DNA from 2 places in the Variovorax sp. DAIF25 genome. Region 1 is predicted to be linked to the other one. Evidence: predicted binding sites of a transcription regulator. Region 1 holds the regulator's gene; the other holds the start of a gene.
What was found. The regulator NrdR, encoded in region 1, represses ribonucleotide reductase genes. The targets are predictions, from matches to a motif close to CACNANATNTNGTG.
Positions count from the first base shown of each region.

Region 1 (14,535 bases):
GCGCGCGAGCGGCGAGGCCGCGAACTTCGGCGCGGCGCTGAACCTGGTGCGAGAGCTGTCGGAGAAGACGCGGCTCAACCGGGCCGTGGCGGGGCGGCGCGATGCGGCCAATGGCTACCTCGTGGCGCAATGGACGGCAGGGTCTGCCGCGGGCGAGGCGGGCGTCACCGATTGCGCGGCGGCCGGCGCCGCCTGCAGGCCCGAGGACCTCGCGCGCTGGGACATGCAGGCATGGAAGCGCCGCGCCGCGAAGGCCCTGCCGGGCGCGCGCATCACGGTCTGCTTCGACGGCAATCCATGGAACGACGCAGCGGGTGCCCATGCCTGGGACTGCGAGGCCGACGGACCGTTGCTGGTCGTCAAGCTCGGCTGGTTGCCGCGCAACGCGAGCGAGGCGCAGCATCGCGCGGGGGCATCGGCACCGCCGCGGCTCGCGATGCCGCTGATGCCCGCGCAGGCCAGCGAGGGGCCGCGCGGTGGCTGAGCGTGTCGAACCCGCAGGGCGCGCGCGGCTGCGTGGCGTGTCGCTGGTCGAGCTGATGGTCGCGCTGGCGCTCGGCCTGGTGGTGGTGCTCGCGGCCATGCTGGCTTTCGGCGGCAGCCGGCAATTGTTCGTCGCCGAGTCCGAGGCCCGCACGGTGGAGGAGTCGCTGCGCTTCGCCGCCTTCGTCGTGCGGCGCACGGTGCGGCAGGCCGGCTATGCCGATCGCGCGGCCGGCGATACGGTCACGGCCGCCGGGAGCGATCCCCTCGACCTCGACATCGTCGGTGCTCGCAACACGCGCGTCGGCGCCAGCGGCGAAAGCTATGGGAGGCACAACGCACGCGGCGTGAACGACAGCGATTCGCTGCTGGTGCGATTTGCCGGCAGCTCGCGCACCGACGACGACGGCAGCGCCACGGAGGCCGACGGCACCCTGGTCGACTGCATGGGTTTCGCGCAGCCCGCGCCGAGCGCCGGCACCGCCACGCCGGCCGACCGGGCCTGGAGCATCTTCCATGTCGCCGAGGCGGCCGACGGGGAGCCCGAGCTCTATTGCAAATACCGCGGCGACCGGCGCGGCAACTTCCGGTCCGAGCCGCTGGCGCGCGGCATCGAGGTGTTCCGCGTGCTGTTCGGCCGCGACCTCGATGGCGACGGCACGCCCGAGCAGTGGCTCGATGCCGCGCAGCTCGATGCGGTGGCGGCCACGTCGTCGCTGGGCCACGCGGCCTGGCGCCAGGTGGTGGCGTTGCGCATCGGGATGGTGGCGCGCAGCGCACGGCCGGGCCACTGGCCCCGGCCCGAGGAGGCGCAGCTCTATCCGCTCGGCCCCGAGTTCCCGGCGGCGCGTTTCCGGCCCGCGGCCGACGGGCGGCTGCGGCGTGTCGCGAGCTTCACGGTGGCGCTGCGAAACAGCCAACGCGAGGCCGCGCCATGAACCGGTCTTCCGCCTCTCGTGGCTTCTCGCTGATCGTCGTGCTGATGCTGCTGCTCGTGGTGTCGGTGCTCGGCCTCGCCGCGGCGCAGAACGCGCTGGTCGGCGAGCGCATCGCGCGCAACGACCGCGACACCGAGGTGGCTTTCCAGGCGGCCGAGGCCGCGCTGCTCGATGCCGAGCGCGACGTGCTCGGGCCCAACGACCATGCGGCGCAGCGGCTGTGCCTGTTCGACGGCCGCGATGTCTCGGCCTTCGTCGTCGATTGCGCCGGGACCGGCACACGGCTGGGACTCTGCGCGGCCGCGCCGGTGGGCGACCCGCCGGTATGGACGCAGGTCGATTTCGCACCCGATGCGAGCCGGTCGGTGGCCTATGGCCGCTTCACGGGGCAGGTCTATGCCACCGGTGCCGGTGGTCTGTCCGTGCGCGCGCCGCGCTATGTCGTCGAGGCCCTGCGCAGCCGGGGCAGCGGCCCGCAGGGCGTGCTGCACAGCGCGAGCGCGGGCGTCGCGACGCATGTCTTCCGCGTCACCGCCATCGGCTTCGGGCCGCGCGAGGAGACGCGGGTGCTGCTGCAGACCACGCTGGCCAAGCCGTCGGCGAGTCCCGGCTGTGCCGACGCTTCCTCTCCTTCCACCTGATCGGACTGTCATGCCCTCGTTTCGCGCATTCATCGTGTGCATCGCCCTCGTTTTCTGTACGACGTGGAGCGCGCCGGCAGGGGCCGGCATCGCATCCACGACGCCGCCAGATGCGCTGCTGACCAGCGTGCCGGTCCACGCGCTGGCCGGTCAGCCCGATCCCAACATCGTGATCGACCTGTCGATCAAGGCCTCGAACGCGGGACCGGCGTACCTTGGCGGCTTCGAGCCCGCCAAGGTCTACGAAGGCTATTGGGATGCGAAGGGCTGCTACGACTACCTGCGTGTCGAGGGCTACTTCCGACGCACGGCAACGGCCACCACGCTCGCCGGTGGCGAGATCGCCTGCCGCGGCCAGTGGAGCGGCAATCTGCTGAACTGGGCCACGGCATCGCCGCTCGATCAGCTGCGCATGGCGCTGACCGGCGGCGACCGCGTGGTGGACAGGCCGGAGCGGACCGTGCTGCAGCGAGCGACCTGGCCGATCGGGGCTGGCGTCGAGCTTCCCGTCAAGACCGTGCGCGGGCATCTGGAGCGGTTGACTCCGCGCAGCGGCCTTCGCGCGGACGACACGCTGCGCATCCGGAACTGCGGGGATCGGCTGGTCGTCGATGCGGACACGCGCACCGATGCGGACCGCGGCTGCGTCTCGGCGGCTGGGGCCGAACTCTACTTCGCGCGCGTCGAAGTCTGCGCCGCCGACGAGGCCGCCGTGCGCCGCGATCTTTGCGCCGCCTATCCCAGCGGGCATCACAAACCCGTGGGCGCCTTGCAGGCCCATGCGGGCGACGCGCGTTTCGCCGTGTTCGGCTACCTGCCTGGCAACGATCCCAGGCGCCATGGCGGTGTACTGCGCGAAGCGATGAAGTCCATCGGGCCGGAGAAGACCGATGCCGCGTTCGACCGGGTCGAGAACCCGCGGGCCGAATGGGATGCGCGCACCGGTGTGTTCCGTGGCGACCCCGCGGGCACCGCGCAGGGTGTCATCGCGGCGGTGAACCGCTTCGGACGCTCGGGCGACTACGCGCGCTTCGATCCCGCGGGCGAGCTGTTCCATGAATCGCTGCGCTACCTGCAGGCGAAGCTGCCGATGCCCGCGGACCCGGTGCTCGGGAACTGCCAGCGACATCACATCCTGAACATCGGCGACCTCGACACCGGGCGTGATGGTTTGGCGCCGGGCTCGGGCAGTGCGGCCTTCTCGCCCGACACCGCGTACTGGGCCCGGCTCGTCGGTGCTTTCGAGAATCGGAAGGCGGGCGCGGCCCATGGCGCCTTCGGCATGGCGGGACTCGCCTACTGGGCGCACACGCAGCGGATCCGCGGCGACCATCCCGATGCGCGCGTGCAGACGTTCGCGATCGACCTGGATGCCGACCGCAGTGCCGTGGTGGGCATGCGCCAGCGCGGCAGCGCACCGTATCTGGCGGCCAAGTACGGTGGATTCGTCGACCGCAACGGCGACGGCAATCCGTTCCGGACCATCGCGCTCTTCGGAGCCCCGGATGCTGCGGGCATGTCGGCGCAGTTCGGCAACGCCGAATGGGCGGAAGGGCTCGACCATGACGGGCAGCCGATGCCGGCCAACTACTTCCTCGCCAGCGATGCGCGATCGACGGCGGATGCGTTGCGCCGCGTGCTTCGCCGTGCCACCGCGCCGCCGCTGGGCGCGAATGCCACAGCTGCGATCTCCTCGAACGCGGTGAGCGCGGCCGGCGCGAGCCTCTATCGCTCGCGCTCCGACAGCCGGCGCTGGGCTGGCACCTTGCTGTCGCTTCGCCTGTTCACCGATCCCGACACGGGCGCCTTGCGCGTGGCCGACACGCCGTCGTGGGATGCGGGCGCCTTGCTCGATGCACGCGTGGAGAAATCCGGTGCATCGGCGCCGCGAAAGATCTTCACGCTGTCGACGGCAGGCGACGGCATTCCCTTCGAATGGGAGGCGCTCGACGAGCCCTTGCGGCGTTCGCTGCGCACGGCGACCGAACCCGCATCCCCGATGCCTGCCGGGGCCACCGACACCCTGGCCCGCGACCGCCTGAACTACCTGCGCGGCGAGCGCCGAAACGAAGCCTCGTTCGCGGGCGGCCGCTTCCGCGTGCGCGACTCGGTGATGGGCGATGTCGCGCATGCGGCCCCGGTGTACGTCGGCGCGCCCGATCCCGCCCCGCGCGAGGCCGGCTACCCGGCGTTCCTCGCCACGCATCGCCAGCGCGAGCCCGCGGTCTATCTGGGTGCCAACGACGGCATGCTGCATGCCTTCTCGGCGCGCACGGGCGAGGAGCTTTTCGGCTACGTCCCGCGACTGCTGTTTCCCGCGCTGGGCCAGCTCGCGCAGCCCGGTGGCGCGCATCGCGCCTATGTCGACGGCACGCCCACGGTGGCCGAGGCGCGCATGGCGAACGGCCCGTGGAAGAGCGTGCTGGTCTCGGGCCTGGGCGCGGGCGCCACCGGTGTCTTCGCGCTCGATGTCAGCGATCCGCGGGCCTTCTCGGCCGACAAGGTGCTGTGGGAGTTCGGCAGTGCCGACGACCTCGACATGGGCCACCTGATGCAGCCGCCGCGTATCCTGAAGTTCCGCACCAAAGCCGCGACGGCGGGCCGCCCGGCCACCCATGCCTGGTTCGCGGTCGTGCCCTCGGGCTTCAACAACCGCAACTCCGAGAAACGCGCCGCGCTGTTCCTGCTGTCGCTCGACAAGCCGGCCGGAACGCCCTGGCGGCGCGGTCTCGACTATCACAAGATCCTGCTGCCCCGGCCCGCCGCTGACAGCCTGGTCAATGCGCTCGCGAGCGCGCCCGGCGACCATGCGGCCGACGACGGAACGGTCCGCTGGCTCTATGCCGGCGATACCCAGGGCAATCTGTGGAAGTTCGACTTCGAGCGCGATGCGCCCTGGAGCGAGGCCAACGCGCTCGGCTTCGGCGGTGCGCCGCTGATGGTCGCGATGGACGGCGGCGCGGGCAGCCGGCGCCAGCCGATCACGGTGCCGCCGGAAGTGGGGCTCGGGCCCGGCGGCGGTGGCATCGTGTTGTTCGGCACCGGTCAGTTCGTCGAGCCGGCGGACCTCGGCGCCTCGCGGCGCGGCGTCCAGACCGTGTATGCGGTGCAGGACACGGGCACGCCGATCCGTGCGGGCGAGGCGCGGACCCAATTGGCGTCGCGGCAGGCACGGCCCATCGAGGGCGGGCTGACGGCCATCGAGGGCCAGGCTTTCGTCTACGGCGCCTTCGACCGCGCGACGACACGGCGGCGCGGCTGGTACCTCGACCTGCCGGCGTCGCGCGACCAGGGCGAGCGCCAGGTCGAGCGGTCCGTGCTGGCCGACGGCCGCCTGTTCTTCAACACGCTGATTCCGCCGCAGGCGGCCTGCGGCGAAGGCGGTGGGCGCAATTGCGCCGTGGACGCGATGACCGGCCTGTCCAAGGGCGGCACCTGCGCGCCCTCGGAGGCGGGGCTGCTCGGTGCGCCTTTCGTGGTCCAGCAGGGCGATGCGTCCTACGGTGCCGCCGATCCGGCCGGTCGGCGCGTCGAGACGCGGCGGCTCTCGGTCCTCAGCCCCGGCACCCGCAAGGGCACGGCGGTGTCGGTCGCGCAGCCGCCCGACGGTGCCACGGTGTCGCGCCGCGCCGGCCGTCTCAACTGGCGCCAGGTGCCGGACCCGCAAAGGACACGGCCATGATCTCCCGCCACGGCCATCGAGCGGGCGCGGCCCTCGGATGGAGCCTGGTCGAAGTGCTGATCGCGCTCGCGATCGTCGCCATCCTCGCGGCCATCGCCTTTCCCTCCTACGTCGATGCGGTGCACCGGGGCTGGCGCGCCGAGGCGCGGTCGGCGCTGCTCGCGCAGATGCAGCAGCAGGAGCGCCACTTCACCGTCGATGGCCACTACCGGCGCTACGAAGGCGATTCCGCCGAGAGCGGGCAGGGCGGCAAGTACCTCGTGCGCAGCGAGCACTGCGACGGCCAGCGCAGCCTCGACGACTGCCTGCGGCTCTCGGCGCGGCTCAAGCCCGGCTTCTCGGACCCGCCGGTCGGCAACCTGTGGCTGGACAGCACGGGCGGCCGCGGCTGCGATGGCGCGCAGCGTGCGCGGTGCTGGCAATGAAGCGCGCGGGACGCTCGCGCGGGCTCACGCTGATCGAGCTGCTCACCGTGATCGCCATCGTCGCCATCCTGGCCGCCGTCGGCGTGCCGGGTTTTCGCGCGCTGCTGCTCCATCAGAGGCTGGCAGCCGCATCGCAGGCCTTCGTGGCAGCGCTCGGGATGGCGCGGATCGAGGCGATCCGACGGGGCGAGCCGGTCAGCGTGCTGGCCGAAGGCGGCGCGGGCTGGGATGCGGGCTGGGTGGTGGTGGCCGATGCCGGTGGCGACCACGCACCGCGCGTGCTGCGTCGCTTCGACGGGCTGCCGCCGGGCATCGCGGTCGACCGGGAACTGGGCGGCGGGTTGGCGCAAGGGGTGCACTACGACGGCAACGGCTTCTCGCGGCGGGTGCGCCATGCGGGCTTCGGCGCGGGCTGCCTCGCGTTCAGGGCCGAGACGGGGCGGCGCGCGGCCATCGTCCTCTCGGCGTCGGGGCGGGCCCGCAGTTGCAACCCCGACCGGGCGGGGGAATGCGGAACGGGTGTGTGCGGGCAGGGCGGCGGGTAGCGGCCGTCCCTCGGCCCGGCGTTGACACGCCGCGGCTCAAATGTCGCGCAGCAACTGACGGAACTCGTCCACGTCCTCGAAGCTGCGATAGACCGAGGCGAAGCGCACGTAGGCCACCTTGTCGAGCTTCTTGAGTTCGCGCATCACGAGTTCGCCGACCTTGGTCGACTCGATTTCGCGCAGGCCGCTGGCGAGCAGCTTCTGTTCGATGCGCAGCAGCGCGTTGTCGATCTGCTCGATGCTCACCGGCCGCTTGCGCAGCGCCAGCATCATCGAGGCGCGGACCTTGGTCGAGTCGAAGTCGGCGCGGCTGCCATCCTTCTTCACGACGACCGGGAAGTTGACGTCGGGGCGCTCGTAGGTGGTGAAGCGCTTGTCGCAGGCACCGCACTGGCGGCGCCTGCGCACGAAGTCGGCGTCTTCCGAAACGCGGGTCTCGACGACCTGCGTTTCGAGATGACCGCAAAAAGGGCATTTCATGCGGTCAGGGCTTCTTCTTCGGGGTCAGCGGTAGACCGGGAAGCGGCTGGTCAGCGCGTGGACCTTGGCGCGCACGGCGTCGATGTTCGCGGCATCGCGCGGGTTCTCGAGCACGTCGGCGATCAGGTTCGCGGTGATGCGGGCCTCTTCGTCCTTGAAGCCGCGCGTGGTCATGGCCGGCGTGCCGACACGCACGCCGCTGGTCACCATCGGCTTCTCGGGGTCGTTGGGGATCGCGTTCTTGTTGATGGTCATGTGGGCGCTGCCCAGCACGGCCTCGGCTTCCTTGCCGGTGATGCCCTTGGCGCGCAGGTCGACCAGCATCACGTGGCTTTCGGTGCGTCCGCTCACGATGCGCAGGCCGCGCTGCGTGAGCGTTTCGGCCACGATCTGGGCATTCTTGACCACCTGTTGCTGGTAGGCCTTGAACTCGGGCGACAGCGCTTCCTTGAAGGCCACCGCCTTGGCGGCGATCACGTGCATCAGCGGGCCGCCTTGCAGGCCCGGGAAGATCGCGCTGTTGATCGCCTTCTCGTGCTGCGACTTCATCAGGATGATGCCGCCGCGCGGGCCGCGCAGGCTCTTGTGGGTGGTCGAGGTCACGATGTCGGCGTGCGGCACCGGGTTCGGGTAGACGCCCGCGGCCACCAGGCCGGCGTAGTGGGCGATGTCGACCATGAAGATCGCGCCGACGTCCTTGGCCACCTTGGCGAAGCGCTCGAAATCGATGCGCAGCGAGTAGGCCGAGGCGCCCGCGATGATCAGCTTGGGCTGGTGCTCGTGCGCCTTGCGTTCCATCGCGTCGTAGTCGATGGCTTCGTTGGCGTCCAGGCCGTAGCTCACCACGTTGAACCACTTGCCGCTCATGTTGAGCGGCATGCCGTGGGTCAGGTGGCCGCCTTCGGCCAGGCTCATGCCCATGATGGTGTCGCCGGGCTTCAGGAAGGCCAGCAGCACGGCCTCGTTGGCCGACGCGCCGCAATGGGGCTGCACGTTGGCCGCTTCGGCGCCGAAGATCTGCTTCACGCGGTCGATGGCCAACTGCTCGGCCACGTCGACGTGCTCGCAGCCGCCGTAGTAGCGTTTGCCCGGGTAGCCCTCGGCGTACTTGTTGGTGAGCTGCGAGCCCTGCGCGGCCATGACGGCCGGCGAGGCGTAGTTCTCGCTCGCGATCAGCTCGATGTGGTGTTCCTGGCGCGCGTTTTCGGCCTGGATGGCAGCCCAGATTTCGGGATCGGTCTGTTCGACCAGGATGTTGCGTTGGTACATGGCAGTCCTTTGAAGACGAGGTCCTTGTTCTTCAACCAAACAAGGGCTGCCCAGGCGAACGGCTGATCGCCTGCGCGTCTGGAGCGACGTCGCAGGCGGTACGCTTCCCAGTGGTAGTCCACGTCAGCGCGGGTGCCTTGTCGGCACCGCGCCTATCGCCAGTCGCGTACCCGGTCGAGTGTAGCGGATCGGACCGGCCCGGCGGCGGGCGAAAGGAGATTCAGGACACGGCCGACAGCAGCGCCACCTTGGGCGGCGTGGGGCCGTTGGCCGGCTCGGTCGCCTCGTCGGGCTTGGCCGGGGCCACCACCGGCAGGGGCAGCGGCTGCGGACGCAGCACCGGCGGCGTCGGCGCGAACGGCGAGGGCGCGCGGCCGCTGGCCACCTGCAGCAGGCGCTCGCGCTCGGCCATCACCTTGCCGGCATAGCCGCCGTCGTCCTCGAGGTTGGCCGCGCCCACGTAGTAGCGCAGGCCGCCTTCGAGCGAACCGGCGCGGGCGATGCATTCCTGCAGCACCTTCACGCCGACCCGCATGTTGGTCACGGGGTCGAAGGCGGTCAGCGTGCCGCCGGCCGGCTCGTACTTGTCGCCGTGCACGCGAGTCATGACCTGCATCAGGCCCTGCGCGCCGACCTGGCTCTGCGCGAACGGGTTGAAGCTGGACTCGACCGCCATGATCGCGAGGATCAGCGTCGGATCGAGCTTGGTGTGCTTGCCGATGTTGTAGGCCTCGGCCACGAGCACGCTCAGCGGCTCGGCCGCGACGCGGTACTTCTTGCTGAGCCAGTAAGCCACGGCGGCCTGCTGCTTGGGCAGGTCGCCGGGGCTCGCGGCCGTCGTGCGCTCGATCGCGGTCGGCTCGAGGTCGGTGGCTTCGGGCGCGGGTTTGCGCGACTGCAGCCAGCCCATGAGCTGTTCCTCGCCTTGATGGCGCAGGTCGGGCCGCGCCACGAGGGCGAGGACCGCGAACACGATGGCCAGGCCCAGCAGGGCGAAACCGTTGTGCGTGATTTCAAAAAAGCCGTCTGCCACATCGGACACGAAGGTCCTCAGCCCGCGGGCCGTGGCATCAAACGCCTTGTTCATCGCTCTTCCTTTCTGTGCGGCACCTGTCGCAGCGCCGGGAAGGGCGATGGGATGGAGGCAGCGGCGCTTGGATTGGTACCAATCAGATTCCGCGCTCAGGGGGATAAGGTGCGCGGCCGTCTGATCAAGCCGGGGGGAGTCGGCAGCGGATACAGGGTGGTTCCGTCGCGTCGGGCGATCGGAGCAGGCGGGATTCTATCGTTGCTAAATACCCGGTCAAGCATAAGGAATTCAGTCTTAATTCTTAAAAGTGTCGAACAAATGTTTCAAATCCGTGTCCGGGACCGCATCCTTCTTAAGGGAAATCCCTTGAGAAATCGGGTTTGAAAAGCCGGGAAGGGGCGCCTAAGCTGAACAGGCCTGAGGTTTTCAGGTGCTTTCCGAAGCCAGGCAGTCACGGTGCAAGCCGCGGGCTCGAACGGCGGAGGATCCACGGCGGCAATCTCTTGCTGCCAGCACGACAGGAACCATTGACTTCCGGTCGAGCGAAACGATGGCAATGGGTGTATGCCCGCCATCAAGCCCGGTGACATGACATTCGTCGCGTTGCCGGGCTTTCTTGTTTCTGGCTTGCCACCTGTTTGGGGCACACTCGCGCGAATGAATGCTGCCGCCTCGATACAGAGCTTGAGAAAGAACAAATGGGTGCGACGCGGGATCGTTGCACTGCTCGTGCTTCTGGGCCTTTGGGTCCTGGCCTGGCTGGCGGTGCCGCCGATCGCCAAGAGCCAGCTGCAGAAGATCGCGAGCGAGAAGCTGGGCCGCCAGGTCACGGTGGAGCGCATCGGCTTCAAGCCCTGGACCCTCGAGCTCACGCTCAACAACCTGCGCATCGCCACCGCCGACGGCAAGAACACCCAGGTCGCCGTGCGGCGCATCTATGCCGATGCCGAGCTGCAGTCGTTGTTCCGGCTCGCGCCCGTGATCGACGCGGTGACGGTGGAAGCGCCGGCCATCCTGCTGACCCACCAGGCCGACGGCAAGTACGACATCGACGACATCCTGGCCAAGCTGGCCTCCGGCCCGCCGCCCGACCCCAAGGCCGAGCCCGCGCGCTTCGCCATCTACAACATCGCGATCACCGAGGGCGCGGTCGACTTCGACGACCAGACCGTCAAGCGCCGCCATGAGCTGCGCGACTTCGTGCTCAAGGTGCCGTTCCTCAGCAACCTGGCCTCGCAGCGCGAGGTCAACACCGAGCCCAAGCTGGCCTTCGCGCTCAACGGCAGCAAGTTCGACTCGGCCGCGCTGACCACGCCCTTCGCCGCCAGCCGCAAGACCGACGCCCACGTGCAGTTCAAGGGGCTCGACCTCGCGCCGTACCTGGGCTACATCCCGGGCGGCCTGCCGGTGCAGCTGCAGGCCGGCAGCCTCGACGCCGACCTCAAGATCGACTTCCAGCAGGCCACCACGGTCGGCCTCAAGGTCACCGGCACGGTCGAGGCGCACGGCGCCAAGCTGGCCGATGCGCGCGGGCGCGACCTGCTGGCCTTCGACTCGCTCAAGCTCGCGCTGGCCGACGTGCGGCCGCTCGAATCGGTGTTCCATCTCAGCGAGGTCGCGCTGGCGAGCCCGCAACTGGTGGTGGCGCGCGATGCCTCGGGCCAGCTCAACCTGATGGCGCGCGATCCGGCCACGGGCCAGACCGAGAAGGTGGTCGCGGCCAAGCCGCCGGCACCGCCCGCCAGTGCCGCGAGCGGCGCAGCGGGCGTGGCGGCACCGAAGCCCACGCTCAAGGTCCAGGTCGACAAGGTCGCCCTCAGCGGCGGGCGCATCGGCTGGCGCGACGAGACCGTGCAGCCCGGCGCGGCAATCGACGTCACCGAGCTCGGCATCGACGTCACGGCCCTCACCTGGCCGATGGAGAAGCCGGCCCAGTTCAGCGGCAGCACCGCGGTCGGCGGCGCCACGCTCAAGTTCAAGGGCAGCGGCACCGACAAGGCGGCCGACGTGCAGACCGAGGTCGACGCGCTGCCGCTCTCGCTGGCCGCGCCCTACCTGGCCCACAGCCTGGAACCCACGCTCGACGGCAAGCTCAGCGGCGAAATCGACGTCGCCTGGGCACCGCCGGACCTGCGCTTCAAGGCCAGGCGGGTGGCGGCCGACAACCTGGCGCTGACCCAGGCCAAGACCGCGCTCGCGAGCGTCGGCCGCTTCGAGCTGCGCGATACCGAGGTCGACATGGCGAAGCACACGCTGGCCGTGGGCTCGTTCACCGCCACCAATCCCAAGGTCAGCATCGAGCGCGACAGCGAGAAGCGCTGGATGTTCGAGCGCTGGCTCAAGACGCCGGCCGCTGCGGGCGGCAAGCCCGAAGCCGAGGCCAAGGTGGCCGCGCCCAAGCCGGCCGGCAGCGGCCCCGAATCGGCACCGCCGGGCGCCAACACCAAGCCCTGGGCGCTGACCGTCGGCACGTTCGCGGTCGACAACGGCAGCCTCTCGTATGCCGACAAGGCCAGCGCCACGCCGGTCGCGGTCGAGATCACGGCCTTCAAGCTCAATGCCGAGAAGCTCGCGCCCGAGACCGCCACCAAGTCGCCGCTGCAGGTGTCGGGCCGCATCGGCTCGGGCCGCCGCGCCGATCCGGGCCGCTTCGACTACAAGGGCCACATCGTGCTCAAGCCGCTGGCCGCCGAAGGCCGGCTCGAGGTGGCCTCGTTCCCGGCCCATGCCTTCAAGGCCTACTACGCCGACGCGCTCAACGTCGACATCCGCCGGGCCTTCGTCAGCTACCGCGGCAGCGTGGACTACGCGACCGCCCCGGCGGGCATGACCGTCAAGCTGGCGGGCGACACCGCGCTCGACGACTTCCGCGCCAACAGCGTGTCGCTGACCCAGTCGCCGGGCTTCGACCGCAACAACAACCAGTTGCTGAGCTGGAAGACGCTGAGCCTGCGCGGCCTGCAGGTGGGCCTGGCGCCCAATGCGGCGCCCACCGTCGACGTGCGCGAGACCACGCTGACCGACTTCTTCGCCCGCGTGATCGTCGATCCGAACGGCCAGCTCAACCTGCTGAGCCTGACCAAGAAGGGCGAGGCCGAGGCCAACGCGGCCACGGCCGCGGCCGTCGAAACCCGTTCGCGCCGCAGCCTGGGCGGCACGACCACCACCACGCGCGGACCGGAGCGGCCCGCGGGCGGCGCGCCGGTGCCGGCCGAGCTGATGGTCGGCGGCGCCTCCGAACCGGCCAAGCCGGCCTCCGCCCCCCCCGCGGTGGCCCAGGCCGCGCCGGCCGCCGGCGGCCCGGCGCCGGTCATCAACTTCGGCCCGATGAGCCTGGTCAACGGCAAGATCGACTTCACCGACCTGTTCGTCAAGCCCAACTACTCGGCCGACCTCAGCGAGCTGACCGGCAAGCTCAGTTCCTTCTCGTCGAATCCGCCGAACGGGCAGGGCGGCCGGCCGGCGCTGGCCGAGCTCGAGTTGCGCGGCAAGGCGCAGCAGACCGCGGCGCTCGAGATCACCGGCAAGCTCAATCCGCTGGCCAAGCCGCTCGAGCTCGACATCACCGCGAAGATGCGCGACCTGGACCTCGCGCCGCTGTCGCCGTACTCGGTGCGCTACGCCGGCCACGGTATCGAGCGCGGCAAGATGAGCATGGACGTCAACTACAAGATCGCGCCCGACGGCCAGCTCACCGCCACCAACAAGCTGGTGCTCAACCAGCTGCAGTTCGGCGAGGAGGTCGCCGGCGCGCCCAACAGCCTGCCGGTCAAGCTCGCGGTGGCGCTGCTGGCCGACCGCAACGGCGTGATCGACGTCGACCTGCCGCTGCGCGGCTCGCTCAACGACCCGCAGTTCAGCATCGGGCCGCTGATCTTCAAGGCGGTGGTCAACCTGATCGTGAAGGCCGTGACCGCGCCGTTCAGCCTGCTGACCGGCGGCCTGGGCGGCGGCGGCAGCAGCGAGTCGAGCACCATCACCTTCGAGCCCGGCAGCTCGGAGCTGAGCGCCTCGTCGAAGGAAAGCCTCGACAAGGTCGTGAAGGCGCTGGCCGAGCGGCCGACGCTCGAGATGACCGTGATCGGCACCGCCAGCCTCGAGAAGGAGCGCGATGCCTACCAGCGCCAGCGCCTGCGCCAGATGACCCTGGCCGAGAAGCGCCGTGCCGTGGTGCGCGGCGGCCAGGCCGGCACCGACGTGCCGCCGGTCACCGACGCCGAGTACCCCGAGCTGCTGACCGCCGTCTACAAGCGCGCCGACATCACCAAGCCGCGCAACATGGTCGGCCTGGCCAAGGACCTGCCGCTCAAGGAGATGGAGAACCTGCTGCTCGCGAGCGTGCCGGTCGACGAGGAGTCGATGCGCCAGCTGGCGGTGGCGCGCGGCGCCGCCGTGCGCGACTACCTGCTGTCGCAGAAGCTCACGAGCGAGCGCCTGTTCCTCGGCGCGGTGCGCACCACGGCCAGCGGCGACGACTGGAAGCCGGGCGCCGAGCTCAAGCTCGCGATGCGCTGAGCACCGAGAGGGGCGCCGCGCGGCGCCCCTTGGTTTTTCACGGTGCACTGCTATATATGCAGGCAACGTTTCCCCCTGCGGCGCGACCGATCCAGGCGTCGTTTCGCCGCATCGCCGGGCCGCGCCGCAAGGTGGATTTCGACGGCGCGCGGCAAGTGGGTCAAAATGGCGGTCTGCGCCGGCCTCTGCCGGCGCCTTCGCTTTCTCTCTTCAGACAACGATCTCGCGCACGTGACCTCTAATTCTTCCAAGCCACACGACCTTCAGGCCCTCGATTCGCTGACCGGCGGCGCCTTCACCGCGCCGACCTCGGGCGAGCGTGCCTCGCGCATCCGCGACTGGCTCGCGAGCAACCCGGCACCCGAGCAGATGCAGGAAGTCTTCAAGGAATTGAGCGGCCGCGACAAGGGTGCCGCCCGCCTGCTGCGCGAGAAACTCGACGAGCTCAAGCGCGCCAAGGGGCAGGAGGCCATCGCCGCCGAATGGGCCCAGAAGGCCGAGGGGCTGCTGGGCCAGTCCAAGCTCAA
Region 1 is NZ_CP136636.1:4,384,868-4,399,402, reverse strand. Features, by position in the region: gene pilV (type IV pilus modification protein PilV) at 1-484, shown strand, start outside; gene R0232_RS20390 (PilW family protein) at 477-1,421, shown strand; gene R0232_RS20385 (pilus assembly PilX family protein) at 1,418-2,062, shown strand; gene R0232_RS20380 (pilus assembly protein) at 2,073-5,744, shown strand; gene R0232_RS20375 (type IV pilin protein) at 5,741-6,169, shown strand; gene R0232_RS20370 (GspH/FimT family pseudopilin) at 6,166-6,714, shown strand; gene nrdR (transcriptional regulator NrdR) at 6,751-7,194, opposite strand; gene glyA (serine hydroxymethyltransferase) at 7,219-8,463, opposite strand; ZMP/ZTP riboswitch at 8,505-8,639, opposite strand; gene R0232_RS20355 (lytic transglycosylase domain-containing protein) at 8,684-9,550, opposite strand; gene R0232_RS20350 (DUF748 domain-containing protein) at 10,151-14,008, shown strand; gene R0232_RS20345 (DUF349 domain-containing protein) at 14,240-14,535, shown strand, end outside.

Region 2 (14,535 bases), 3.1 Mb from region 1:
GACGCCGCAGAAGGCGATGTCGGTCGCGGGGATCGCGCTCATCTGTGCCTTCGCCGCGGCGGCCGCTGCCTCGAGTGCGCTCATGCCCGACGGTGCGTCGTTGCCCGAGGACACCGCGTTGAGGCGGCCCGACTGCACCGTCGACTTCTCGGCGTGCGTCGCGCTCTGCGTGCGCAGGTAGTAGGTGGTCTTCAGGCCACGCAGCCATGCGAGCTTGTAGGTGTCGTCGAGCTTCTTGCCCGAGGCGCCGGCCATGTAGATGTTCAGCGACTGCGCCTGGTCGATCCACTTCTGGCGGCGCGCGGCGGCTTCCACCAGCCACGTCGTCTCGACTTCGAACGCGGTGGCGTAGAGCGCCTTCACGTCCTGCGGCACGCGGTCGATGGGACGCAGCGAACCGTCGAAGTGCTTCAGGTCCATCACCATCACGTCGTCCCACAGGCCCAGGCGCTTGAGGTCGCGCACCAGGTAGTGGTTGATCACGGTGAATTCGCCCGACAGATTCGACTTGACTGAGAGGTTGCCGAAGCAGGGCTCGATCGAGGCGTCCACGCCGATGATGTTCGAGATGGTCGCGGTCGGGGCGATGGCCACGCAGTTCGAATTGCGCATGCCGTCGGCCTTGATCTTGGCGCGCAGCGCGTCCCAGTCGAGGGTGGACGAGCGGTCGACCTCGACGTAGCCGCCGCGTGCCTTCTCGAGCAGGTCGAGCGAGTCGATCGGCAGGATGCCCTTGTCCCACAGCGAGCCCTTGTAGCTCGAGTACTTGCCGCGCTCGCGCGCCAGCTCGGTCGAGGCCCAGTAGGCGTGGTAGCAGATCGCTTCCATCGATTCGTCGGCGAACTGCACGGCTTCCTGCGAGGCGTAAGGAATACGCAGGTCGTACAGCGCGTCCTGGAAGCCCATCAGGCCCAGGCCGACCGGACGGTGGCGCAGGTTCGAGTCGCGCGCCTTCTTCACGGCGTAGTAGTTGATGTCGATCACGTTGTCGAGCATGCGCATCGCGGTCGAGATCGTCTTCTTGAGCTTCTCCTGGTCGACCTTGCCGTCCTTCAGATGCTGCAGCAGGTTGACCGAGCCGAGGTTGCAGACCGCGGTTTCGGTGTCGCTGGTGTTCAGCGTGATCTCGGTGCAGAGGTTCGACGAGTGCACCACGCCGGCGTGCTGCTGCGGCGAGCGCACGTTGCAGGCGTCCTTGAACGTGATCCAGGGATGGCCGGTCTCGAACAGCATCGTGAGCATCTTGCGCCAAAGGTCGGTGGCCTGCACGGTGCGGCTGGGCTTGATCTCGCCGCGCGCGGCCTTCTCTTCGTAGGCGACGTAGGCCTTCTCGAAGTCGGCGCCGAACAGGTCGTGCAGGTCGGGCACGTTCGAGGGCGAGAACAGCGTCCACGAACCCTTTTCCATCACGCGGCGCATGAACAGGTCGGGGATCCAGTTGGCGGTGTTCATGTCGTGCGTGCGGCGGCGGTCGTCGCCGGTGTTCTTGCGCAGCTCCAGGAACTCCTCGATGTCGAGGTGCCAGGTCTCGAGGTACGTGCAGACGGCGCCCTTGCGCTTGCCGCCCTGGTTCACGGCCACGGCGGTGTCGTTGACCACCTTGAGGAAGGGCACCACGCCCTGCGATTCGCCGTTCGTGCCCTTGATGTGGCTGCCGAGCGCGCGCACGCGGGTCCAGTCGTTGCCCAGGCCGCCCGCGAACTTCGAGAGCAGCGCGTTTTCCTTGATCGACTCGTAGATGCCGTCGAGGTCGTCGGGCACGGTGGTCAGGTAGCAGCTCGACAGCTGCGAGCGCAGCGTGCCGCTGTTGAACAGCGTCGGCGTGCTCGACATGAAGTCGAAGGACGACAGCACTTCGTAGAACTCGATGGCACGGGCTTCGCGGTCGATCTCGTTGAGCGCCAGGCCCATCGAGACGCGCATGAAGAAGGCCTGCGGCAGTTCGATGCGGCTCTTGCGCACGTGCAGGAAGTAGCGGTCGTACAGGGTCTGCAGGCCGAGGTAGTCGAACTGGTTGTCGCGCTCGGCCTTCAGCGCCGCACCCAGGCGGGGCAGGTCGTACTGCAGCAGCTTCTCGTCGAGCAGCTCGTTCTCGACGCCCTTCTTGATGAACGAGGGGAAGTAGTCGGCGTAGGCGGTGGCGCGGTCGGCCGGCATGACTTCGCGGCCGACGATCTCCTTGAAGATCGTGTGCAGCAGCAGGCGCGCGGTGGCGAAGGTGTAGTCGGGATCCTTCTCGATCAGCGTGCGGGCCGCGAGGATCGAGGCCTTGTAGACCTCGTCGAGCGGCACGCCGTCGTACAGGTTGCGCATCGTCTCGGCCACGATCGGCGCGGCCGTGATGCTGTCGCCCAGGCCCTGGCAGGCCGACTCGATCAGACCCTTGAGTTCGCCGAGGTCGAGCGCGACGCGTTCGCCGCGGTCGAGCACGTGCAGCGCGGGGGCCGCTACCTGCACATCCTGCTCGCCCTGCTTCGCGCGTTCCTGCGTGCGGCGTTCGCGGTAGAGCACGTAGGCACGCGCCACTTCCTGGTGGCCGCCGCGCATCAGGCCCAGTTCGACCTGGTCCTGCACGTCTTCGATGTGGAAGGTGCCGCCGCCCGGACGCGAGCGCACCAGCGCCTTCACGACGGCCTGGGTCAGCGCGTCGACGGTCTCGCGCACGCTGGCCGAGGCCGCGCCCTGGGTGCCATGCACGGCCAGGAAGGCTTTCATCATCGCGATCGCGATCTTGTTCGGCTCGAACGGGACCACGGCGCCGTTGCGGCGGATGATCTGGTAGTGCGCGAGGTTCTGTCCGGTGGGCGAACCGGCGGTGTCGCGGGGGGACTGGGGCGGCGTGGAGGGGATGGCACGCGCGGCGGTAGGTGTATTCAGTGCTGTTTGCATTCGCTTCCTCTCGGTTGGCAATTCTTGTTGGATGAGCGGCGCTGCTGGGGCCGCTTCGTCGGCTCTGAGGCCGGCCGGGACACACTATATCTAGGGTGCGGGGGGTGTACAACCCACTAGATGTAGCGTTTTCCTTCAGGCTTCAAGAGGGAGGAGAAAGCTGTTTTCGCGCTTCGCGGCCATCCATGCCGCATGAACAGTGGATCATCCTCTCGCAACCCACGCTCCATGCGGCTTGCGAGCCGATTTGGGCCTGCAAGGCGCATGGTTGCTACGCATCGCGCTTGCGAATGGAGCGATTGCTGCACTGCGAGCCCAGGGCATCGCACGGCGTGCAGCGATTGAAAAAATTAGCGCTCCACCACCTGCGAGGGAAACATGTGTGGACCCCAGCCGAGATGATCGCGCAGCCGATGCCAGTCGAAGCCGGCGCCGGGATCCTGCTTGCGGCCCGGTGCGATGTGCTCGTGGCCCGCGATGTGCGCGATCGGATAGTGCTGCGCGATCGCCGCCGCGAGGCTCGCGAGCGTCTCGTACTGCGCGTCCTCGAACGGCCCGCCCTCGAGGCCCTCGAGCTCGATGCCGATCGAGTCGTCGTTGCAGTTGTCCCGGCCGCGCCACGACGACACGCCCGCATGCCACGCGCGGTCGTCGCCGCTCACGAACTGCCAGAGCTCGCCGTTGCGGCGCACGTAGAAATGCGACGACACCTCGAGCCCACGAATGCTTTCGAAGTAAGGATGCGCGTCCCAGTCGAGCCGGTTGGTGAAGAGCCGTTGCACCGCGTCGCCGCCGTACTCGCCGGGCGGCAGGCTGATCGAGTGCAGCACGACGAGGTCGATGCGCTCGCGTGCCGGCGCGGGTCGCGGTCCGAAGTTGGGCGAGGGCAGCGGCTTCGCGAAGCGGTACCAGCCGTCGCGCCAGAGCGCATCGCCCGTGGCGGCACGCAGGCCGTCTTCAGTCGTCGACATGGCTGCTCGCGCCATCGTCGCCGTTGGGCGTGTTGATGCCCAGGCGCGCGATGCGATAGCGGATCTGGCGCAGGCTCATGCCCAGACGCGCGGCGGCCGCCGTGCGGTTGAAGCCGCTCTCGTGCAGCGCGCGCACGAGGATCTCGCGCTCCTGCTGATCGAGGTAGGCCTGCAGGTCGGAGGGCAGCGGCGTGGGCACCACGGGGCGCGGCGCGGGCGGCGGTGCGGCCACGACGGGCTTCGCGTCGAAGGCCTCGGGCTGCGCGAGCGCCGCCGCAGTCGTCGCGGTGTTCGTGGCCTGCGGCGCGGCAGGCCCGGGCGCGGCCGCCATCCAGCCGCCGCCTGCGCCATCCATCAGGTCGAGCTGCAGTTCGTCGCCGTCGTACAGCGCGACCGCGCGGTGCAGCAGGTTCTCGAGCTCGCGCACGTTGCCGTGCAGCGGATGCTGCGCGAGCTGCCGCAGCAGCGCGTCCGACAGGCGCGGCGCGGGCAGCCCGCCGTCCTGCGCGATGCGCGCGAGCAGCGCGACGCACAGCGCGGGCAGGTCCTCGCGGCGTTCGCGCAGCGCGGGCACCGCGATCTCGATCACATTGAGCCGGTAGAACAGGTCCTGCCGGAAACGGCCGGCCTGCACCTCGCTGTGCAGGTCCTTGTGGGTGGCGCTCACGATGCGCACGTCGACCGCGTCTTCCTGCGTGGAGCCGATCGGCCGCACGCTGCGTTCCTGGATCGCGCGCAGCAGCTTGGACTGCATCGCCAGCGGCAGGTCGCCGATCTCGTCGAGGAACAGCGTGCCGCCGCGCGCGGCCTGGAAGTAGCCGTCGCGGTCCTGCGCCGAGCCGGTGTACGAACCCTTGCGCGCGCCGAAGAATTCGGCCTCGAGCAGGTTCTCGGGAATCGCGCCGCAGTTCACCGCGACGAAGGGGCCGTCGCTGCGCTGGCTGCAGGCATGGACCGCGCGCGCCACCAGCTCCTTGCCGGTGCCCGATTCGCCGCGCACCAGCACCGGCGCCATGCCGCGCGCCACCTTGGCGATGCGCGACTTCACGAGCCGCATCGGCTCCGAATCGCCGACCAGCCGCTCGAGCGCGGAAGCGCCCGCGCTGCCCGCGGCGGCCAGCGCCGACGTGCCGTCGCTCGCATCGGCGGCCTTGGCCGGGCGCGCCGCGGCCTGCGCGACCGGTGGCGGCTGCTGTGCCTGCACCGCGGAGGCGACGACCGCGCGGAACTGCTTCAGGTCGACCGGCTTGGTGAGGTAGTCGAAGGCGCCGGCCTTCAGCGCCTCGACCGCGTTCTCGGCCGAGCCATAGGCGGTCATCACCACGCAGCGCTCGCTGCGCTGGTTCTTCTGGATGCGCTGGATGATCTCCATGCCCTGGCCGTCAGGCAGTCGCATGTCGGTGATCACGGCGTCGAAGCGCGTGGCCTCGAGGTGCTGCCAGGCTTCGGAGACGCTGCCCGCGGCCTCGACCCGGTAGCCTTCGCGCAGCAGCGTGAGTTCGTAGAGCGTGCGAAGGTCGGGTTCGTCGTCGATGACGAGGATCTGCGCGGGACGCTGGGAGGGCGGATGGGAGCTGCTCACGCCGCTATTGTGTCAGCCGGTTTTCGCTCGCGGCGAAGCCGACGAAGAATTCGTTGCCCTCGGGCGCCTCGCCCGCCAGCGCGCGCCGCTCGTAGCCGATGGCCGCGCCGTGGCGCCGGCACAGCTCGCGGCACAGGAACAGGCCCAGTCCGCTCGAGCGGCTTTCCGACGAGAAGAAGGGTTCGAACAGGTGGCGCTGCACGGCCGGTTCGAGCGGTGCGCCGTCGCTCCAGACCTGCAGGGTCGGCCGGCCCGGGCTGCCCGCGCGCTGCAGCGTGGTCACGACCTGGATCGCGCCCTCGCGCAGGCTCGCGTAGCGCGCCGCGTTGTCGAGCAGGTTCACCAGCAGGCGGCGCAGGTGCTCGACGTCGAAGCGCACCTCCACGCCCGGCGCGTCGAGCACCACGGTCACGCCCTTGCGCTGGGTCTGGCGCATCCATTCCTCGGTCAGCGCCTGCACGGTGGGGTCGAGCACCACCTGCTCGCCGAGCGACAGCACGCGCTGCTGGCGTGCGCGCGAGACGTCGAGCACGTCGTCCACGATGCGCGCCAGGCGCTGCGCGTTGTGCTGCACCATGTGCGTGAGCTTGCGGTGCGCGGGGTCGGTCAGGTCCTCGTTGAGCAGCGCGCTGGCCTGCGTGATGGCGGCCAGCGGGTTGCGGATCTCGTGCGCGACCGCGGCCGACATGCGGCCCATGGCGGCCAGCTTCTCGGTGCGGATGCGGGCCTCGAGCTCGCGCAGGTCCTGCAGGAACATCACGCACAGGCTGCCCATGCGCTGGTCGCTCGAGGGCGTGAGGCGGGTGCGCACGCGCACCTCGCGCGCCGCGCCGCGCGCCTGCGCGACCGGGATCTCCTCGGACTGCGATTCGCGGCGCGCATAGGTCTGGCGCGCCAGCGCGGCCAGCGCATGCCAGGCCGGCTGGGCATGCAGCGGAAAGGGCAGCCGCAACTGGCCCAGGCCCTGGCCCAGGATCGCGTCGGCCGCCGGGTTGGCCGCGTGCACCAGGCCCTCGGCATCGATCACCAGCACGCCTTCGCTCAGCGTCTCGATCACCAGGTCGTTGACCTGTGCCTGCATCTGCGCGCTGCTGCGGTTGTGCTGCGACACCGCCTCTTCGCGCGCCAGCCGGCGCGCGAGCTCGTGCGCCAGCAGCGCCACCACGAACAGCCCGGTGCCCGTGAGCGCCGCCTGCACGAAGCGCGCGGGCGAGTCGCCGGGCTGCTGCACCCAGTGCCAGGCGGCATCGGCCAGCAGCAGCAGCGTGACGGTGGCGGTGGTGCCCATGCTCACCATCACCGTGCCGAGCACCGCGCTCATGAGCACCGGCAACGCGAACAGCGGCGTGTAGTTGATGTTGCCGCCCTGCGTGACCTGCAGCGCCGCGAAGACCGCGAGGTCGACGCCGGTGCTCAGCATCCAGGCGGCGCCGAAGCCGCGCATCGGCGGCTCGAAATGCACATAGCGCGCACCCAGCGCGGCGGCCGCGAGGTAGCTCGCCGACAGCACCACCGCCACCGGCTGCATGGTCTGGCCGAGCGCGAAGCTCACGCCCTGCAGCAGCACCAGCACCAGCGCGACGAAGCAGCGCGCGCCCATGAAACCGCGCCACAGCCGCAGCAGCGCGGCGCTCTCGCGCGCGCCGGGCTCCAGCACGTCCCAGTCGGTGACCGGTTCGCCGCTGGCCCAGAGGGAGGAGCTGCTGCCCATCGCTGCGACGAAGCCGGCTCGGCGCCGTTCAGGCGCGCTCGGCGACCTGCCGGTGCGCGGCGCTGCAGTAGGGGGTGCCGTCGGTACCGCGCACCGCGTCGCTCGCGGGCAGGTGCAGGCCGCAGTGGGCGCAGCGCACCATCGCCTGCGGCGCGCCCACCGCGGGCGGCGCGGCGGGACGCGGCGTGCGGGCGGCGCGCTCCTGCATTTCTTCGCGGCGGTTCTTGCGCCAGAGCCAGATCGCGACCCAGACCACCGCGAGGACGAGAAGGTATTTCATGAGGTGTCTTCAGGCCGGCGGACGCGCCAGCACCACTTCGAGCACGAAGCGCGAGCCCACGTAGGCCAGCAGCAGCAGCGCCGAGCCCGCGTAGAGCACGCGCCGCGCGGTGCGACCGCGCCAGCCGAAGCGCGCGCGGCCGATCAGCAGCACCGCGAAGCTGATCCAGGCCAGCACCGAGAAGGCCGACTTGTGGTCCCACTTCCAGGCCCGGCCCGCGGCGCCGTAGAGCTGTTCGCTGAACAGCAGCCCGGCCAGCAGCGTGGCCGACAGCAGCACGAAGCCGGCCGTCACGAAGCGGAAGGTGAGGCGTTCGAGCGTCAGCAGCGGCACGCCGCCCTGCGGTTCGGTGGCCAGGCGGATCTGCTTCTCGGCGCGGGTCGTGAGCCAGGCGTGCACCACCGCGGCGGCGAACAGCCCATAGGAGGCGATGCCCAGCGCCAGGTGCAGCGGCAGCCAGGGCGAGGCCGACACGTGCAGCGGCGTGCCGGGAAAGAGGATCGCGAGCAGCACCGCCGCCGCGCCGAGCCAGGCCAGCGCGCGGCGCACCTGCAGCTGCGGGTACATGCGGCTTTCGACCGCGTAGACGGTGAGCACCAGCCAGGCCGTGACCGACAGGGCGGGCGCGAAGCCGAAGCGGGGTTCGTGGCCGACCAGGCCATGGCCGAGCACCGCGGCATGCAGCAGCCAGGCCAGGCCGAGCGCCCACTGGGTGGCCTGCCGGCTCAGCCGGGCGCCTGCGGCGGCGGCAAAACCGTAGGCGGCCGCGGCGGCGATGCCCAGCGCCACGCCGAGTGGGGAGGGGATCGCTAAAATCATCGATCGGAGTTTAGCCGCTCACCCTTGCATTTCCGGGTGCCGCGCGCCAGCTTCCCTCCTACCCGTCTCCCGCGACTTCTCCCATCCGTCCCGCCGCAGCGGGGCAGCAAGCAAGGCATCCCCTCCATGGCCAGCGCTCTCACCGAAAAATTCTCCCGCCTCGTCAAGACGATGAGCGGCCAGGCGCGCATCACCGAAAGCAACGTGCAGGACATGCTGCGCGAAGTGCGCATGGCGCTGCTCGAAGCCGACGTGGCGCTGCCCGTGGTGCGCGACTTCGTCGCCCGCGTGAAGGAAAAGGCGCTCGGCCAGGAAGTGCTGGGCTCGCTCAAGCCGGGCCAGGCGCTGGTGGGCATCGTCAACCGCGAGCTCGCCGCCACCATGGGCGAGGGCGTCTCGGACATCAACCTCGCGGCCCAGCCGCCGGCGGTGATCCTCATGGCCGGCCTGCAGGGCGCCGGCAAGACCACCACCACCGCCAAGCTCGCCAAGCACCTGATCGAGAAGCGCAAGAAGAAGGTGCTCACGGTCTCGGGCGACGTCTACCGGCCCGCCGCCATCGAGCAGCTCAAGACCGTCACCAAGCAGGCCGGCGCCGAATGGTTCCCGAGCACGCCCGACCAGAAGCCGCTGGACATCGCGCGCGCCGCGCTCGACCACGCCAAGCGCCACTTTTTCGACGTGCTGCTGGTCGACACGGCCGGCCGGCTCGCGATCGACGAGGTGCTGATGGCCGAGATCCAGCAACTGCACGGTGCGCTGAACCCGGTCGAGACCCTGTTCGTGGTCGATGCCATGCAGGGCCAGGACGCGATCAACACGGCGCGCGCCTTCAAGGAGGCGCTGCCGCTCACCGGCATCATCCTGACCAAGACCGACGGCGATTCGCGCGGCGGCGCGGCGCTGTCGGTGCGCCAGGTCACGGGCGTGCCGATCAAGTTCGCGGGCGTGAGCGAGAAGATCGACGGCCTCGAGGTGTTCGACGCCGAGCGCCATGCGGGCCGCATCCTGGGCATGGGCGACATCGTCGCGCTGGTCGAGCAGGTCACGGCCGGCGTCGACGTGGCGGCGGCGCAGAAGCTCGCGGCCAAGGTCAAGAGCGGCGCGGGCTTCGACCTCAACGACTTCCTCGGCCAGCTGCAGCAGATGAAGCAGATGGGCGGTCTCTCGAGCCTGATGGACAAGCTGCCCACCCAGATGGCGGCCAAGGCCAGCGAGGCCGACATGACGCGCGCCGAGCGCGACATCCGCCGCAAGGAAGGGATCATCCAGAGCATGACGCCGCTGGAGCGCCGCAAGCCCGAGCTGCTCAAGGCCACGCGCAAGCGCCGCATCGCGGCCGGCGCGGGCGTGCAGGTTCAGGAAGTGAACCGCCTGCTCAACGAGTTCGAGCAGATGCAGGGGATGATGAAGAAGATGAAGGGCGGCGGCCTCATGAAGATGATGAAGAAGATGGGCGGCATGAAGGGCATGGGCGGGATGGGTGGTCCCGGCGGTCCGAAGCTGCCGTTCTGAGCCGCGTACATATATAGAGAGATGGACGAAGCCCGCCGGGGATGACCCGGCGGGCTTCGTCGTCTTCAGGTCTGCACCTCGTAGACCGTCGCATGCGCCTCGATCGGCGTCGGCAGCTCCCAGCGGTGCAGCATGCGCTCGATGCCCGCGTTCGACAGCGTCGTGTCGCGCTCGCGGTTGCGGCGCATCAGCTCGGCATGCGGCACCTCGAGGTACACCAGCTCGATCCGGGCGTGGTAGGCCCACAGCAGGTCCAGCGTCTTGGTGCGCATCTGCTGGCTCAGGTGGGTGGCGTTCCAGACGAAGTGTTCCTGCCTGCGCAGCAGCGCCTTCGCCTGGTCGACCGCGTGGTGCGCGGCGAGCCCGTCGTTCTCGCCGTGCTTCAGGCCCAGCCCGGCGCGCGCATCGTCGAAGGACACGACCGGCCAGCCCTTGCGCTGCCGCGCCACCCAGTGGTTCTTGCCGCTCGCGGGCAGGCCGCACATCACCGTCACGCGCGAGCCCGGGTTCTGGAACAGCGGGTAGTCGGGGCTGGTGTCGGCGCCGCGGAAGTAGGCCAGGCGCGTGTGGGCATCGACCATCTGCCGCGGGCCGTCCCAGCAGCCTTCCTCCTGCGCGAGCTGCTCGAACAGCGCGATGTCGGCCAGGCTGTCGGAGCGCTTCTCGTAGTGCCGTCCCAGCATGTCGCAGCGCGCCACGCAGCAGAGGTCGGGCAGGCTCAGTTCCCACGACAGCCGATGCACCAGCCGCTCGGGCCGCTCGCCCTTGCGCGAGGCGAAGGCATGGAACGGCAACTGATGCACCGCGACGATCCGGCACACGGCCTCGCGCAGCGCGAAGGGCACGCGTGCCTTCCACATCAGCACGCGCACGTCGACCGCGCCGCGGCGCGAGTGGCCGGGCTGGCCGATGCGGCCGCTGGCCGCGTCGATCACCGTGGTGTCGGGCTTGGCGATGTCGTGCAGCAGGCAGGCCATGAACAGCACGAAGCGGCCGTCGGCATCGGCGCGCCGGTAGTGGTCGTCCTGCAGCAGCGCATCGAGCACCATGCGTGTGTGGAGGCCGACGTTGCCCTCGGCGTGGTAGTACGGATCCTGCGGCGTCTCCTCGAGGCGCAGCAGGCCCGGCAACAGTTCGCAGCAGCGCGCCCAGTCGGCGCCCTCTCCGGGCGCGGGCACCAGCGTGCGAAGTTCGTCGAAAGTCATCGCGGCCTCCCGGTGGTCGTGAGTTCGGCGGGATCGCGCAGCGTGCGCAGTCCCAGGTCGTGCCAGCCGAGCGGCGGCACCGGCGCATGGAGGTCCGCGCCCGGCGCCAGCCGGTTCGGCAGCAGCGGTCGGCGGCTGTGGTGCGAGCCCGAGTCGAGGATGGTCTGGACGAAGTCCGGGCGCACCCACTTGTAGCGGCCCGTCACCTGGCCGTCCGACTCGGTCTTGAGGTACAGGCCCTCCGCCAGGTCCGACAGGTCGGTCTGCTGCCGCGCCAGCGCGAGCGGCTGGCCTTCGTCGGCCACGGCCTGTTCGAAGGCCGAGCGCCAGCCGGTGCTGCGCGCGAGCGAGGGCCGCACGAGCGAACGCAGGGCCTTCGGCTGGCGTGGCATCGCGCCCTCGTAGAGCACCGGCACCGACAGCACCGGGCCGCCCGCGAGCAGCGCCTGCCGCGCCGGCGTCGAGAGAAAGCGCTGCGCCTGGCGGTCGTAGAGATCGAACTCCAGGAAGAAGGCCGGCAGCCGGTCGTACCAGCAGCTGTGCTTGGCGAAGCACCATTCGCCGTACATCACGTAGCGGTCCTCGAGCCGTTCGAGCAGCGCCGCCTCGTGCGTGGCGGCCCAGTGCTTGAACAGGTTGAACTGGCGCTCGCCGGCACCGCCCGCGAGGTAGTGGCCGCGCGACTGCAGCAGCAGCTCGCCGGCCGCGCTGAACGACACGGCGGCGTTCGCGCCATCGAGCTTTTCCTCGATGACCACGTGCAGTCCGTGCAGCGCCGCCAACGGCGTCTGGCCGTCGTCGCTGTCGCCGGGCTGCAGCCGCGAGCCTTCGAGGTGCGCGGTCCGCGGGTACTTCAGCAGCGGCAGCGACGAGAGGGAAGAAGAAAGGGGAAACACGTTTGTTCTCCGGATGGAAACCAGGAAGAACCGACAACGTGCGGGAGCGAAGCTGAGAGGGATCGGGAGCGACTTCGACGGCCGCCGTTTCCAGCGAAGGGCCGTGTCCGGTCAGCGGATGCGCAGCTTGGCGCCCGACATGACCAGTGAAGTGGTGTTGTCGGCGTCAGAGGGTGGTGACGGCGAATCGGGGCACTTGGCGCTCCAGGGGATCGAGAGGATCCGTGGGTGGAAAAAAGGAAGGCGCGATTCTAGGCGCGCCATGAAAAAAGCCGGCCCCTCGGGGCCGGCTTCGTGCGAGGCGTGTGGCGTGCGCGCGTCAGGCGGTGGCCAGTGCCGCGGGGCGCGAGAGGCGCAGCGCATGCATCCAGGCGCGGCGCAGCACGGCCGGCGAACGCGATTCCTCGGGGATCAGCAGGAAGCCACGGTCGCGCAGCGTGGTGCCCAGCGCGATCTGGCTGGTCAGCACGGTCAGCGGGATCGCCAGCAGCAGCGGCAGGCCGACCGGCATGAGCCACATCAGGGCGCTCGGGTCGATCATCGCGACGCCGACGGCCAGCAGTGCGATCACCAGCGTCATGGGGGCCAGCTGCGAGGCAGCGACCTTCCACGGCACGGCGGCGGCTTCGCGCGGGGGCGACTTCCAGTCGAGCTTGATGCCGGTGAGGGCGACCAGCACGAACAGCGAGTGGGCCAGCATGCGCACCGGTGCCTGCACGATCGCGAGACCGCTTTCCATCACCGAGCTCTTGATCAGGCCCCACAGGCCGCCGAACTGGCGTTGCTCGCCGCGCATCAGCACGGCAACGATGCCGAGCACGCGCGGCAGGAACAGCAGGCACAGGGTCCAGATCCAGAGGCCGGCGAGTTCGGCCGGCAGCACGCTCCAGCTCGAGATCAGGCTGGAACCGCTGAGCCACAGCGCGGTGCCCAGCGTCAGGAACGCGAGCCACAGCGGTGCGGAAACGTAGGCCATGGTGCCGGTCACGAACATCGCGCGGTGCACCGAGTGGATGCCGGGCTCGGCCATCAGGCGGGCGTTCTGCAGGTTGCCCTGGCACCAGCGGCGGTCGCGCTGCAGCTCGGCCAGCAGGTCCGGCGGTTGCTGTTCGTAGCTGCCGACCAGGTCGGACACCAGCCACACGTTGTAGCCGGCACGGCGCATCAGCGCGGCTTCGACGAAGTCGTGCGACATGATGCCGCCCGACATGCCGCCGGTGCCCTTGATCGGGGCCAGCGCGCAATGCTTCATGAAGGGCTCGACGCGGATGATCGCGTTGTGGCCCCAGTAGTGCGATTCGCCCAGTTGCCAGAACTGCATGCCCAGCGTGAACAGGCGGCCCGTCACGCGGGAAGCGAATTGTTGGGCGCGGGCATGCAGCGTCACGTGGCCGATGGCCTGCGTCGCGGTCTGGATGATGCCGGCGCTCGGGTTGGCTTCCATCAGCTTGACCATCGAGGTCAGGCAGTCGCCGCTCATCACGGAGTCGGCGTCGAGCACGACCATGTAGCGGTAGTCCTTGCCCCAGCGGCGGCAGAAGTCGGCCACGTTGCCGGCCTTGCGGTGCGTGCGGCGGGTGCGCAGGCGGTAGTAGACCTCGACCTGCGGCTGGTTCGGGCTGTCGGCCAGCGCGGCGCGCAGGTCTTCCCAGGCGGCGCGCTCGGCGGCGGCGGTCTCGGGGTTGTAGCTGTCGGAGAGCACGAACACGTCGAACTGCTTGGCGTGGCCGGTGGCCGCGACCGATTCGCAGGTGGCGCGCAGGCCGGCGAACACGGTGGCCACGTCCTCGTTGCAGATCGGCATGATGATCGCAGTGCGGGCCTCGGGGTTCATCGGGTGGTTGGCCACCTGCTTGACCGAGAGCGCATGCTTGTCGCCGCGCACCGAGACGTAGAAGCCCATGAGGGCGGTCACGAAGCCGGTCACGACCCAGCCCGAGAGCAGGCCGTAGAGGCCGATCTGGCCGTATTCGAGCCAGACGTTGTCGTAGTCGGGCTGCACGCCCGCGAACAGCGTGGAAGCGACCACGGTGCTCAGCACGGTCAGCAGCATGAAGGCCAGGCGGCGCTGCGAGGCGGCGCGCTGCCACGGCTGCTTGGCTTCGGCCGGGGCGCTTTCGCGCTTGCCGCCAGCACCCAGGCGGACCAGCAAGGCGGTGCCGATGCTGTTCCAGAAGCCGCGCCAGGGGCGGGGCGTCATCGAGCCGCGGTTGACCGGGGGCGCGGTGACGGCGTTGGGATGGCGTTCCTCACGCACCGGGCTGCGGCGCGAGAAGTCGGAATCGGCCAGGACATTGAGTTGGGAGAAGTCGTTCGGCTTCATGGTGTTTACCAACGTTGCTTGTCGAGGGAGGAGGAGGTGTCGCCAATGGCCGGAAAGCGCTTGAAGACGCAATCCGTCGCGACGCCGCCGGCGCTGGCGAGCGCGGCTGGCGAATGGCCCGCGGCACGGGGCCGCGAGGCGGAAAACTGCTTTTGACGCAGGCCGTCGCGCTGCGGACGCAGTGCGAAAGATGGGCTGTTGAATGCTGTCATGCCACTACAGGGGCAAACCCTGTGCCAGCATGGAAAAGTGCTTTGGAATCAAGCACTTGGGCCGCTCCGGCCGGAATTTCCGGGGGCCGGAGGGCGAAAAGGGCCTCAAAACCCCCGTTTTTGTCGCCGAAT
Region 2 is NZ_CP136636.1:1,298,253-1,312,787, forward strand. Features, by position in the region: gene R0232_RS05885 (ribonucleoside-diphosphate reductase subunit alpha) at 1-2,889, opposite strand, end outside; gene ampD (1,6-anhydro-N-acetylmuramyl-L-alanine amidase AmpD) at 3,240-3,860, opposite strand; gene R0232_RS05895 (sigma-54-dependent transcriptional regulator) at 3,847-5,442, opposite strand; gene R0232_RS05900 (two-component system sensor histidine kinase NtrB) at 5,447-6,763, opposite strand; gene R0232_RS05905 (PP0621 family protein) at 7,182-7,433, opposite strand; gene R0232_RS05910 (cytochrome C assembly family protein) at 7,443-8,252, opposite strand; gene ffh (signal recognition particle protein) at 8,379-9,767, shown strand; gene R0232_RS05920 (AAA family ATPase) at 9,833-10,972, opposite strand; gene R0232_RS05925 (RNA ligase family protein) at 10,969-11,868, opposite strand; gene mdoH (glucans biosynthesis glucosyltransferase MdoH) at 12,188-14,191, opposite strand; gene R0232_RS05935 (hypothetical protein) at 14,197-14,403, opposite strand.
Region 2: R0232_RS05885 (ribonucleoside-diphosphate reductase subunit alpha) is a predicted target of NrdR. The motif match lies at 2,972-2,985, and genes of this name have one in related genera.